4 regions of the Streptomyces sp. NPDC015032 genome follow, and region 1 is predicted to be linked to each of the others. Evidence: riboswitches for the same ligand, from Rfam matches in the RefSeq annotation. Region 1 holds a riboswitch; each other region holds the start of a gene.

Region 1 (3,203 bases):
GCCTTGATGTTCGTGGCGGAGAGCCCCTTGTACGAGGGGTGGGCGCCGACCTTGGTGGCAACGACGATGTCGGAGCGGTTGGAGCGGGCCGCGAGCCACTTTCCGATGACGGTCTCCGACTCGCCGCCCTCGTTGCCCGGGATCCAGGCGGTGTAGGCGTCAGCGGTGTCGACGAAGTTGCCGCCCACTGCGGCGTAGGCGTCCAGCACCGCGAACGACTGCGCTTCGTCGGCGGTCCAGCCGAAGACGTTGCCGCCGAGGGCGAGTGGGAAGACCTCGAAATCGGAAGAGCCCAGCTTACGAAGAGAAGTCATAAACGGGTCAACGGATTCCGGCGGCACCACTATTCCGACGGGCCGACCGCTCCGACGGGCCGACCTCCCCGGTGGGCCAGCCACTCCGGCGACTGTGCCGCTCCGGCGGCTGTGCTGCTCCGCCAGACCGGCAGTCCCGACATCGGGAAGGCCCGGCAGACCGGCAACCCTGACATCGGGAAGGCCCGGCAGACCGGCAGCCCTGACGTCGGGAAGGCCCGGCAGACCGGCAGCCCTGACGTCGGGGGGAGCGTCAGGGCTGCCGGGGTTCGGCGGCCGGCGAATTGGCTCGGATCACGCGGGCCGGGAAGGTGGCCTGCGGATCAGGGGTTGAGGCCCTTGCCGCGCAGCCAGGCCATCGGGTCGATGCCCGTACCGTCGGAGGTGTGGACCTCCAGGTGGAGGTGCGGGCCGGTCACGTTGCCGGTCGCGCCGACCCGGCCGATGGTCTCACCGGTGGTGACCTTCTGACCGACGCTGACGCCGATGGAGGACTGGTGGCAGAACCACACCTCCGTACCGTCGTCGAGCTCCAGCACCGTGCGGTAGCCGTACGAACCGGACCAGCCGGCCGACTTGATGGTGCCGCCGTGCACGGCCTTGATCGGCGTACCCGTCGGCGCGGCGAAGTCGAGGCCGGTGTGGTAGCCGGAGGACCACATCGAGCCGGCCTGGCCGAAAGTCGAGGTGACTGTGTAGGAGGAGGTCGGAATGGCATAGCTGGCGGCGAGCTTGGCGAGCCGCAGGGCCTCGGCCTTCTTCTTGGCCGCTTCCTCCGCCTTCTTCTTCTCGGCGGCGACCTTGGCCTCGGCGGCGTCCTGCTGCTTCTTGGCCTCGGCGGCGGCCTGCTCCGCGGCCGCCTTCTCCTGGGCTGCCTTCGCCTCGGCGTCGGCGGCGTCCTGCTGCTGCTCGGCCTGCTGGAGGATGCGCGCGCGGAGCGCCTCGCCCGCGTCCGCCGTGCCCTGTTCGGCCTCGGTGGTGGTGAGACCGGCGGTGGTGAGCGGCGCGGCCGCGGCGGCGGCCGCGGCCTTTTCGGCTTCGGACTCCTCGGAGAAGAGAGAACCCACGCCCGGAAGGGACTTCGCGTCGGGGAGGTTGTCCGCGATGGAGTCGGGAAGGGAGATGGAGACCGGCGGCTTGCTCTGCGCGGTGGCCATGCCGCCCGCACCGACCGCTGCGATGACACCGACCCCGAGCACCGTGGAGCTGCGGGCAAGTCCGTTGCGCTGCTTGGCGACGCGGTGCTTGCCACGTACGGGGCGGACGGACTCCTCGGTGGGGTTCCACTCGTCCCGGCCCCGCTCGGGCTCGCCATTGCCGTCGGCGCGGAATTCGCTGCCGAACCCACCGGCGAAGTCGCCGCCCGGCTCGGTGCCGTAGGCCGTTCCCGTCGCAAAAGTGCCGTAGTCGGTTCCAGTACCGGAACCGAAGTCGGGGCTGAACCGAGAGGGGGCCTCGGGGGCAGGCTTGTTGGACGCCACGGGGGCGCACTCCTTTCCTTCCTTCTCGCCTACCGGGTTAGCTGACGGGTTCGGAGCAGGAAGGTCTCCTACGGGCCCCTCCGTCTCTCACAAGACGCAGGCATCCGATTCACCCCATGTAGGTGGTTCCCCGGTTCCCTTGCGGGATTCGGCGCTCGCGCACGGTGCCGCCACTGACGACGGCTGGGACGACCGCGCTGCGTTATCGAACGTTAATAGACACCCGGGCCTGATTCCAAGCCGTTCCCACTGATCGTTCACGTCTTTGGCCTGGACTTTACGGGACACAATCGGGCGGATCAGTACGAGTTGATCGGGGCTCAGCCATTACTCAGATTCTGACGTTGCGTCAAATGTTATGCGGAGCGGCGTCCTTCGGTTACGTACGGTGGCATCCCCCGTCCGAGGTCGCGCCCGGCTCGCACCGGGTTCACGCCCTCGCCCGTCACATCTCTTCCAGACCCACGATCGTCACGGTCCTGCGCCGGTCCGGCTGCCCCTCCGCAGGACGTACGACCGCGAGCAGCGCCATGTCGTCGGTCGTCTCACCACCGGTATACAGCCGTACGTCATCGGTCAGCGCGGACAGCAGCTCCTCGGGCCCCGGGAAGATCCGCCCCCGCAGCCGGGCCGCCGGGTCGTAGAAGACGCCGTCGGCGTCCCGCGCCTCGGAGAGGCCATCCGTGTACAGGAGCAGAGTCGTTCCCGCCGGCAGATCCCACTCATCCGCCCGGTCCGGCCACACGCCCAGGTCCATCCCGAGCGGCAGCGCGGGCACCGTGGGCCCCAGCACCTCCAGCGCCCCGTCGGGGTGCAGCAGGATCGGCTCGGGATGACCGCGGTTGACGATCCGCACCCGGGACCCTCCGGACGGGATCTCGGCCAGCACGGCGGTGATGAAGCCCTCGACCGCATCGAGCCCGCCCCGCCGCGTCCCCTCCCGCGCCAGCGCCCGCTCCAGCCGCTGCGCCACGCCCTCCAGCGACCGCTCCTGCTCGGCCGCCTCCCGGAACGCCCCGATGATCACCGCCACCGACTCCACGGCGTCCAGCCCCTTCCCCCGCACGTCCCCGACGACCAGCCGCACCCCCTGCGGGGTGTCCGTCACGGCGAACAGGTCACCGCCGACGAACTCGTCCGCCTGCGCCGCCTCGTACCGCGCCGCCACATGCAGCCCGCCGATCCGGTCGGACGGCTTCGGCAGCACCGCCCGCATGGCCGTCTCCGCGATGACCCGCGCGGAGGCCAGCTGCTCATTGCCCCGCCGCACGACCCCGTTGATCACGACCGCGAGGACCGAGACGGTGGCCAGGGTGAGCAACTCGATCAGCGGCACGACCTCCGGCAGCGTGCCGCTGTACAGCCGCAGCGCGACGACGGCCAGCATGGAGGCGGCACCGGTGCAGAT
Region 2 (3,203 bases), on a different contig from region 1:
CGGCGCGCAGTTCGGCGATGCGGTCCACGCGCTCCAGCAGTTCGATGTCGTGGCTGACCACGACCAGCACCCCGGAGCGCCAGTTGTCGACGGCGTCGTAGAGCCTGCGACGCGCGAAGACATCGAGGTTGTTGGTCGGTTCGTCGAGCAGGAGGACATCGGGATGTTCCAGCAACAGTGCGGCCAGGCGCAGCAGGACGGTCTCCCCGCCGGACATCTGGCCCACGGTGCGGTCCAGTTCGAGGTACCCGAGTCCGAGCGACCCCAGCGTCGCGAGGGCTTGTTCCTCCACGTCCCAGTCGTCGCCGATCGTCTCGAAGTGCTTCTCGTTCACATCCCCGGCCTCGATGGCGCGCAGCGCATCGCGCCGCTCGGCGATGCCCAGGGCCTGGTCCACCCGCAACGACGTGTCGAGGGTGATGTTCTGCGGGAGATGGGCGAGGCTGCCGCCGACGGTCACCGAGCCCTGGGAGGGGCGGAGCAGGCCGGCCAGCAGGCGCAGCAGTGTGGACTTGCCCGCGCCGTTGTTGCCCACGAGACCGGTGCGGCCGCGGCCGATGCCGAGGGAGAGCCCGTCGAAGACGGTCGTGCCGTCCGGCCACTGGAACGACAGGGCGGAGCAGGTGAGGGAGACATTGGGGGCAGTGGGTGTCGCCATGGTGATCCTCGCAGTCGTGAGCCTGGTGAGTGAGGGCTTCGTATGCGAGCACCACGCAGCGACCGGAAGGGGAAGGGTGCGCCGGTCCGAGAGATCGAGGGACGGCTCCTGCACCGAGGTCGCATCCACGCGGGGTCACGGGCAGGAGAACACACTGCTACAGCGTGACGGGCGTACGACCGGAGCCGTACGGCGCGATGATCGCGAACCTCAGATGCGCAACGTCCACCTCTATCGGAGACAACAGGACGGTCAAGACGATAGTGAGCCGGAGGGCGAAAGGCAAAGCCCCGTGCCGGGCGGGGGAGTGGCACGGCCGGACCGCCGACCGGTCCTGCCAGGTGCGGTCGCCCCGGGGGGCGGCGCACCGGAGCGAGAGTGCGAGCACAGGCGGGCAAATGTCCCTATATGGGCGCTTTGTCGAACATGCCCGCTTGGTTAATTAGGGGGTATTTGTAGAGAGTTGCGACTTTTGAGCTCTGTCCGAAATGTGACTTTTGGGAACTGCGTGGTGTGAGTCACGTCCACGGTTCAAGGCGGCAGGCTGCGCGCGCCGTTCCCTTCTGTGCAAGGAAATTTGGTCATGTGGTGTGAGGTGGATTACTGCCTTTCTGTGATTCGATCTTGCAAATCAATTGTGATCAAAAAATAGGGGCTTGTTCCATTCGGCCTTTCTCGCCTACGGTCACCGTCAATCCGGACGGAACGCCGAATCCTGCCGCCGTCCGAGAATCCGACCCGATCGCGTACGGCAGGAGCGGGGGACCCAGGTAGGTCGCCGATCCGGAATTCGGAACGGCTCGGGGTGAAGCCGCAGTTGCATGCGGCCAGACATCTCCAGTCTGAACCCGACAGCTCACCTCGCAGGCGACGGAGAGGAATTCGCCATGCCCACCACGGGTAAGTCCTATCGTCGCAAGTCCACTTCGCTGACCCGCGGATTCATCGCCGCGACCACGGGCGGGGCCGCCCTCGTGCTTCCGCTGGTCTGTGCGGGATTCGCCTCGGCCGCACCGGCGCAGACCGTCGCCGCCGAAAAGGCCGCGGCGTCGTCCGCCGCCACTGTCAAGGAAATCTCCGTCCAGAAGGCCGCACCCGCCGTCCATTCCGTGACCGTGGGCGACACCCTTTCCAAGATCGCGCGGGAGTATTCCGTCAGCGGTGGCTGGCAGAAGGTGTACGAGGAAAATCGAGAGGTGGTGGGTGGCAGCCCCGCTCTGATTGTCCCGGGCATGAAGCTGACCATCGGCGCCAAGGCCGGGTCACACGCTTCCACCGGCGTGTCCGCCGTGAGCGGTGCCGCACCGGCGACGACCACCACGGCCGCACCGGCCGTCAAGCCCGCCACGTACACGAACAATCTGGACGGCTGGATCAGGGAGTCGCTGGCCGTCATGGCGAAGCACGGCATCCCCGGCAGTTACGACGGCATCCACCGCAACGTCATGCGCGAGTCCTCCGGCAACCCCCGGGCCGTCAACAACTGGGACTCGAATGCTGTCGCCGGAACGCCGTCCAAGGGTCTCCTTCAGATCATCGACCCGACGTTCCGCGCCTACCACGTGCCCGGTACGTCGCTGGACAGCTACGACCCGGTCGCCAACATCACCGCGTCCTGCAACTACGCGGCCGACAAGTACGGCTCGATCGACAACGTGTTCGGGGCCTACTGACGCCCCATGGTGCCGGTGGCGGTTCAGGGCCGACGAGTGGTGAGAGGGCGGTCATGCCGCTCGCGAAGGGCCTCTCGACGGTCGGGGACCGCCTTCCGGCCGTTGCCCCGGATGTGCGCGAGGCCGGAACCCCTGCCTCGCGCACCTGCGTCGGCAGCGTGCCGTCCGGAAACGGGCCGGTGGACGCGGAGCCCCGGCGCGTGCGGGCAGCCTCTCCGAAGAAGTAGGCGACGAACAGGGCAGGAGTCCCGCCCTGCGCGCGTGCGGGCAGCGGCACGATCGTGGAGTGATCGAGGGGGGACCGGAATCCCGCCCCCCGCGGGCAGCGTGCGGGGGCGGTGCTACGCGGCTCGGCGGGGACCGGGAACGGTCACATGGCCGGCGAGCCAGGAGAGCAGGGGCTCCAGTTCCTCTGCCGCCGCGAGCACGGCACCGGGCAGGGCCGGCGTGTGCTGCGCGCAGTCCCCGCCGAGCGGCCGGGCGGCGGAGATCGAGCGGTACCGGAGGTAGTCGGCGCGCGGATGCCCGGCGTCGTGGCCGCGTGGCACGCGCTTCATCAGATCGCCGGTGACCTCGTACCCCCGCCTTTCCAGCGTCTCGACGGCGCGCACCAGCGCGGGTCCGCTCTCCTGCGCGGCAACTGCCGTACGGAACAACGGGATCTGCCCCGGGTCCGGGTAGGTCCAGCCACCCTTGATCCGGAGCCCGTCGAGGTCGAAGCGGAGGCCGATCTCGACATTGCGCGCGATCCGGATCACCGCTACTTGGTGCTGCCACCACCACGGGTCCTTGCGGAACCCCCAGACGGAGAAGTCCTCGTACGCCCCCTCCGCGTCGGCCACCTCGTTCAGCAACGCGATCATGGGTTGACG
Region 3 (3,203 bases), on a different contig from region 1:
GAGCGCGCCGACCTGGCCAGCCGCTCGCAGCAGATAGATGTGGCCGAGAAGGTCCTGGAGGACCGGGGCCCGAAGGCGTGGCCCAGTTGTGCGGTCATCTCCGGCCTCACGGAGGACGGGACGCTGCCGGGCGTCGATCCCGGGGTCACGCCGCCCGCCGAGCCGAAGCGGAGCACGGAGCCGGCTGACGGCGCGTCGACGGCCCCGTCCGAGGGCGCCACACCGTCGCACGCCGCCCCGGACGCCGACTCGGGCGGCAAGGGCGGCAAGGACGGCTCGGAGCGCTCGGGCGCCGACGACGGACCGGCGGACCGGACCAAGCCGTCCAAGAAGCCTTCCGCCACCCCGTCGAAGCCTTCTGCCACCCCGTCCTCCGGAGCGTCCGACGCGTCGGACGCGACCGGCCCGTCCGACGCGGCCGACGGTACGGGGGGCAAGCACCGCGGCGCACCGGCCCCCGAGGGGGGCCGGGACACGAACGGCGGCGTCGACCGCGAGTCGGGCCGGCACGCCTCCCGCGGTGACGGCGATGCGCGCGACGCGGGCACGCCGGCCGCCGACGGCACGTACACCGTCCGCCCCGGCGACAACCTCTGGGCGATTGCTGACGCACAGAAGGTTCCCGGCGGCTGGTCCGCGCTGTACGAGGCCAACGAGGAGGCCGTCGGATCCGACCCGGACCTCATTCTCCCTGGCCAGAGCCTCGATCTCGATGTGAAGACCAAATGAGAGCGGTCTGATAATCGACTGAAAGAGCCTCAAAAACTGGGGTAGTTCAGAGACCTATGTCCACTTATGCGTAAGTGAGACATGGGTCTCTTTGCGTCAACTGGCGTGTCGCGCCTGAGGGGTCCTCCTGTACCGCCTCCCACCTGCGAAAACGACGGTTCCTCAGATGCAAGTAAGGGGTGATTGTCCGATGTGTCCATCTTTGAATGTAGGGGTTGCGTGTGTTTACGGTCGGAACCGCTCGCACCGCGGGCCCCGTCGACCGTCACGCCGAAATCCTGCCGTCGGTCGAAGGGAACAGACGCGTAAAGCGCCGTAGGCAGGAGCGGGGGACCCAGGTAGGCGCCGGCCCCGATCGTCGAAAGACGCATCAGGACCGGCTTGGGGTGAAGTCGCGTGCTAGGACGTGCGACCGGGCAACTCACTTGGCCCGAACCCGACAGCTCACCTCGTAGGCGTCGGTGAGGAGACGTTCCATGCTGTTTTCTGGCAAGGGCAAGCACCGCCGCCCGTCCAAGGCCGTCCGTGTCGCCACGCTCGCCGGTGTCGCCGGTACCGCCGTCGCCGTTCCGCTGATGGGTGCGACCGGTGCCTCCGCCGCCTCCGTCGCCACGTGGGACGCCGTCGCTCAGTGCGAGTCCGGTGGCAACTGGTCCATCAACACCGGCAACGGCTACTACGGCGGTCTGCAGTTCTCGCAGTCCAGCTGGGCCGCCGCCGGCGGTACGCAGTACGCCCCCCGTGCCGACCTGGCCACCAAGGCCCAGCAGATCGCCACCGCCGAGCGGCTCCTCGACATGCAGGGCCCGGGTGCCTGGGGCTGTGCCGGCGCCGGCAACCTGCGCAACGACGGCGTCAACCCGGGTGTCGACACCGGCTCCTCCTCGAAGTCCGGCTCCGGCGCCACGCAGAAGCAGAGCGCCCCGGCCGCGCCGAAGCAGCAGGCCCAGCCGAAGAAGGCCGAGCGCACCGAGGCCCCCGCCACCAACCGCTCGGACCGCTCCGCCGCCCCGCAGGCCGAGTCGAAGAAGACCGTCACCACCCCGACCGGCGAGAAGGTCAAGAAGGGCGACGGCGAGTACAAGGTCGTCTCCGGCGACTCCCTGAGCAAGATCGCCGCCGACCGCAAGGTCGAGGGCGGCTGGCAGCAGCTGTTCGAGCTGAACAAGGACATCGTCACGGACGCCGACCTGATCTACCCGGGTCAGCAGCTGCACCTGACCAAGTAGTCCAGGTTCTCTCCTCCCGGAGCACCCCGGCCCGGCGCGCGTTCCCCCGTACGCGCCGGGCCGGGGTTTCCTGTGTCATGTGCCGCCGCCGCGAGGTGTCACCTCCGTCACATGCCGCCTCCGGGAAGTGCGCCGCCTCTGCGGGTTCGTTCAACTGTTGTCGTTACTGACCAGTAAAATTCTGACTGTTTGTCCGGTGATGCTCACCCTTGGGCCCTTTTTCGTCCCAGGGGACGGGCGATCGTCCGGCTGAGCGGGCCGGGCCGGTTAGGCTCATGTCGCAAGGCCGAAGTGACCCTGCACAACCAGCGTCATATCCCAGAAGGAGATGCCTCGTGCCGTCCATCGACGTCGTCGTAGCCCGGGAAATCCTCGACTCCCGGGGGAACCCCACGGTCGAGGTCGAGGTTGGCCTCGACGACGGCAGCACGGGCCGTGCTGCCGTGCCGTCCGGCGCCTCCACCGGTGCGTTCGAGGCCATTGAGCTTCGCGACGGCGACCCCAACCGCTACCAGGGCAAGGGCGTCGAGAAGGCCGTCCTCGCCGTGATCGAGCAGATCGGCCCGGAGCTCGTCGGCTACGACGCGACCGAGCAGCGGCTGATCGACCAGGCGATGTTCGACCTGGACGCCACCGAGAACAAGGGCTCGCTCGGCGCCAACGCCATCCTCGGTGTCTCGCTGGCCGTCGCCCACGCCGCCTCCGAGGCCTCGGACCTGCCGCTCTTCCGCTACCTCGGCGGCCCGAACGCGCACCTGCTGCCCGTTCCGATGATGAACATCCTCAACGGTGGGTCGCACGCCGACTCCAACGTGGACATCCAGGAGTTCATGATCGCCCCGATCGGCGCGGAGTCCTTCTCCGAGGCCCTGCGCTGGGGTGCCGAGGTCTACCACACGCTGAAGAAGGTCCTGAAGACCAAGGGACTTTCGACCGGTCTCGGCGACGAGGGCGGCTTCGCGCCGAACCTGGAGTCGAACCGCGCCGCCCTCGACCTCATCGTCGAGGCCATCAAGGAAGCCGGCTACGTCCCGGGCAAGGACATCGCGCTCGCGCTCGACGTCGCCGCGTCCGAGTTCTACAAGGACGGCGCGTACGAGTTCGAGGGCAAGTCCCGCTCGGCCGCCGAGATGACCGAGTACTACGAGGAGCTCGTCTCCGCGTACCCGCTGGTCTCCATCGAGGACCCGCTGTACGAGGACGACTGGGCCGGCTGGAAGGTCATCACCGACAAGCTCGGCACCA
Region 4 (3,203 bases), on a different contig from region 1:
TGGTCACCGGGGTCGCACTGGTCGGGCTCAACCAGGCCGACGGCGGTCATGTGAACAACATCAAGATCGGGGTCAAGCTGCTGTTCCTGGTCGTCGTCCTCGCGCTGGTCTACATCAAGCGGGACGAGGAGAAGGTCGACAAGGGCGCCTTCGCGGCCGTGGGCGGGCTGACGCTCGCCAATATCTTCATCGCGACGCTCTGGACCTGAGAACCGAGGCCGGCGGCCACTGTCCGCAGGGCCGGGGCCAGGGCCCGCCGGAGAGCCGGCCCGATTCCGGAGAGCCGGCCCGGCTCCGGGGCGTGAGCCGGTTTCGGGGGCCCCGGTCCCGGGGCGTGAGCCGCCCGGAGGCATCGGCCGGCCCGGGGTACGACCCGGCCGACCACTGGTCGGGCCGGCCGGCTCGCGCCCAGGGCGGCGGTGCGGCGGACCGCTAACCCGGCCGCACGCTGCCGTAGATCGGCATGTAGTAGATCGACTCCTCGCGCACGTTCGCCCCCGGTTTCGGCGCGTGGATCATCATTCCGTCGCCCTTGTAGATGCCGACGTGACTGATGTCGTCGTAGAAGAAGACGAGGTCGCCGGGGCGCAGGTCCGCCGTGGCGACCCGGGTGCCGACCTTCACCTGGTCCCAGGTGGTGCGCGGGATGGTGACGCCCGCGGCCTTCCATGCCGCCTGGGTGAGCCCGGAGCAGTCGTACGAGGACGGACCGGTCGCGCCCCAGACGTACGGCTTTCCGATCTGGGCGCGGGCGAAGGCCAGGACCTGTTCCGCCTTGGTGGAGGCGCTGCTGCCCGAGCCGGTGCCGGTGCCGGTCCCGGTGCCGGTCCCGGTGCCCGTTCCCGTACCGCTGCCGGACCCCGTCTTCTTCGCGGCCTCCGCGGCCTCCGCGGCCTTGCGGTCCGCCTCCGCCTTGGCGGCGGCCTGCTGTCGCGCCAGTTCCTCCGCCTTGCGCTTGGCCTCCGCCTCCTTCTTCCGCTCCAGCGCCGCGAGCCGCGCCTTCTCCTCGGCGGTCAGCTTCGACAGCATCGTCCGCGCCTCGCCCAGCTTCTGCTGAACGTTCTGCTTGCTGGTGCGCAGCGTGGCCTGCGTCGTGGTCAGCGTCTCCAGGCTGCGCACCGCTTCGGCGCGCTTCTTCGAGGCTTTGGCCTGCTGCGCGCGGAAGTCCGTGAGTGCCTTCTGCTGCTGACCGGACATCCGGTCCATCAGTTGGTTCTGGTCGAAGTACGATTGCGGGTCGTCGGCCAGGAAGAAGGTGGCGCTCGGCGTGAGCGACCCGGTGCGGTACTGCGCGGCCGCGTAGGAGCCGAGCGTCCTGCGGGCGTCGTTGAGTTTGTCGGCGCGCTTCGCCACGTCGTCCAGGAGCGTGTCCACCTCGGCGCGCTGGGCGGCGGAGGCCTCCTTCGCCTGGTTGTACCGCTGGGTCGCGGTACCCGCCTGCCGGTAGAGGTCGTCGACCTGCTTCTGGACGTCCTCGACACTGGGCTTCGGAGCGGGGGCCGCCGTGGCGCTCTGCGTGGAGAGCAGGGTCACGGACGCCAGGGCCGCCGTCGTGAGCCCGACGGCCGGAGTGGTGGTGCGCACCCGGGGGCGCGGTTTGCGATGCGATGCCAAGGCAGGCATCTCCTTCCGTGGACCGCCTGCCGGGTTAGCTGTCGGGTTCGGGCGGAACGGAAGGCTGCCCTACGGTCCGAGTGGGGGATAAGGACCGATTCACCCCAGTGCTGCGTATGGTTCCCCGGCTCCGAACGCCCGCGAGGGCGGCCCGGATTCGGCGCGGGCGCCCGCTCGGCGTGGTTCGCCTCAGGGGGTACGGGCCGCCCGGTCGAGCACGCTAGCCAACTCATGATGCTGCTGTGAAGGTTGATGTTCGATATGCCCGATACGCGTTCGTGACCTTCGTGGATTGGGGTGCCAGGGTGGACGAGGGTCCGGAATTTCTCACCCGTAGTGGCGGCTCGTTCTCTCTGCGTGCCCGGTCGTGGAGTGGGGTTCGTCATGCGGCCGGGGTGCAGTTCGGTATGCGGCCGCCGTGTGTCGGTCCGGCGTCCTAGACTCGGCAAGCGATGAGCAGCCTCTTTGACGACAGCTTCCTGGCCGGCCTCCAGCACTCGGAGGAAGAGCCCCCGCCGCCCCCCGAGGACTCCGTACCCGAAGCGGTGCCGGAGGACCTCTTCGCGGGCGTGTTCGATGGGCCCCCGCCGCCCAGGGACGCGTACTACCGCGACGGCGCGCCCCGCCCGGTCATCGACCCCGCGGCGCTCCTCGACGGGCTGAACACCGAGCAGCGGGCCGCCGTCGTCCACGCGGGCTCCCCGCTGCTCATCGTCGCCGGGGCGGGCTCGGGCAAGACCCGGGTGCTGACCCACCGGATCGCCCACCTCCTCGCCGAGCGCGGGGTGCACCCCGGCCAGATCCTGGCGATCACCTTCACCAACAAGGCCGCGGGCGAGATGAAGGAGCGCGTCGAACAGCTCGTCGGACCGCGCGCCAACGCCATGTGGGTCATGACCTTCCACAGTGCGTGCGTACGCATCCTGCGCCGCGAATCGAAGAAGCTCGGCTTCACCTCGTCGTTCTCGATCTACGACGCCGCCGACTCCAAGCGGCTGATGGCCCTGGTCTGCCGCGATCTCGATCTGGACCCGAAGCGCTTCCCGCCGAAGTCGTTCACGGCGAAGGTCTCGAACCTGAAGAACGAACTGATCGACGAGGAGACCTTCGCCGGCCAGGCGGCGGACGGGTTCGAGAAGACCCTCGCCCAGGCCTACACGATGTACCAGTCCCGGCTGCGCGAGGCCAACGCGCTGGACTTCGACGACATCATCATGACGACGGTCCACCTCCTCCAGGCGTTCCCCGACGTCGCCGAGCACTACCGCCGCCGCTTCCGCCACGTCCTGGTCGACGAGTACCAGGACACCAACCACGCCCAGTACACCCTCGTACGCGAACTGGTCGGCCCGGCCGGTGAGGGCGACGCCCCCGGCGAGCTGTGCGTCGTCGGTGACGCGGACCAGTCGATCTATGCCTTCCGCGGCGCGACCATCCGCAACATCCTCCAGTTCGAGGAGGACTACCCGGACGCGACCACGATCCTGCTGGAGCAGAACTACCGCTCCACGCAGACGATCCTGTCCGCCGCCAACGCGGTCATCGAGCGCAACGAGAGCCGCCGTCCCAAGAACCTCTGGACGAACGCC

What was found. A riboswitch is a leader RNA that binds a small molecule or an ion and turns the genes downstream of it on or off. The one in region 1 is predicted to bind cyclic di-AMP.
Region 2: it holds a riboswitch for cyclic di-AMP, as region 1 does, so the genes downstream of both, ACF08M_RS07670 (transglycosylase SLT domain-containing protein) here and ACF08M_RS32635 (M23 family metallopeptidase) in region 1, are expected to answer to the same signal.
Region 3: it holds a riboswitch for cyclic di-AMP, as region 1 does, so the genes downstream of both, ACF08M_RS10840 (transglycosylase family protein) here and ACF08M_RS32635 (M23 family metallopeptidase) in region 1, are expected to answer to the same signal.
Region 4: it holds a riboswitch for cyclic di-AMP, as region 1 does, so the genes downstream of both, ACF08M_RS08585 (NlpC/P60 family protein) here and ACF08M_RS32635 (M23 family metallopeptidase) in region 1, are expected to answer to the same signal.

Annotation. Positions count from the first base shown of each region.
Region 1 is NZ_JBIBVN010000034.1:52,983-56,185, reverse strand. Features, by position in the region: gene ACF08M_RS32640 (aldo/keto reductase) at 1-314, opposite strand, end outside; gene ACF08M_RS32635 (M23 family metallopeptidase) at 638-1,795, opposite strand; cyclic di-AMP (ydaO/yuaA leader) riboswitch at 1,807-1,959, opposite strand; gene ACF08M_RS32630 (PP2C family protein-serine/threonine phosphatase) at 2,241-3,203, opposite strand, start outside.
Region 2 is NZ_JBIBVN010000003.1:415,097-418,299, forward strand. Features, by position in the region: gene ACF08M_RS07665 (ATP-binding cassette domain-containing protein) at 1-658, opposite strand, end outside; cyclic di-AMP (ydaO/yuaA leader) riboswitch at 1,355-1,541, shown strand; gene ACF08M_RS07670 (transglycosylase SLT domain-containing protein) at 1,546-2,331, shown strand; gene ACF08M_RS07675 (DUF2461 family protein) at 2,673-3,194, opposite strand.
Region 3 is NZ_JBIBVN010000005.1:95,807-99,009, reverse strand. Features, by position in the region: gene ACF08M_RS10845 (transglycosylase family protein) at 1-729, shown strand, start outside; cyclic di-AMP (ydaO/yuaA leader) riboswitch at 1,031-1,202, shown strand; gene ACF08M_RS10840 (transglycosylase family protein) at 1,206-1,958, shown strand; gene eno (phosphopyruvate hydratase) at 2,234-3,203, shown strand, end outside.
Region 4 is NZ_JBIBVN010000004.1:28,664-31,866, reverse strand. Features, by position in the region: gene ACF08M_RS08590 (hypothetical protein) at 1-209, shown strand, start outside; gene ACF08M_RS08585 (NlpC/P60 family protein) at 433-1,623, opposite strand; cyclic di-AMP (ydaO/yuaA leader) riboswitch at 1,622-1,787, opposite strand; gene pcrA (DNA helicase PcrA) at 2,067-3,203, shown strand, end outside.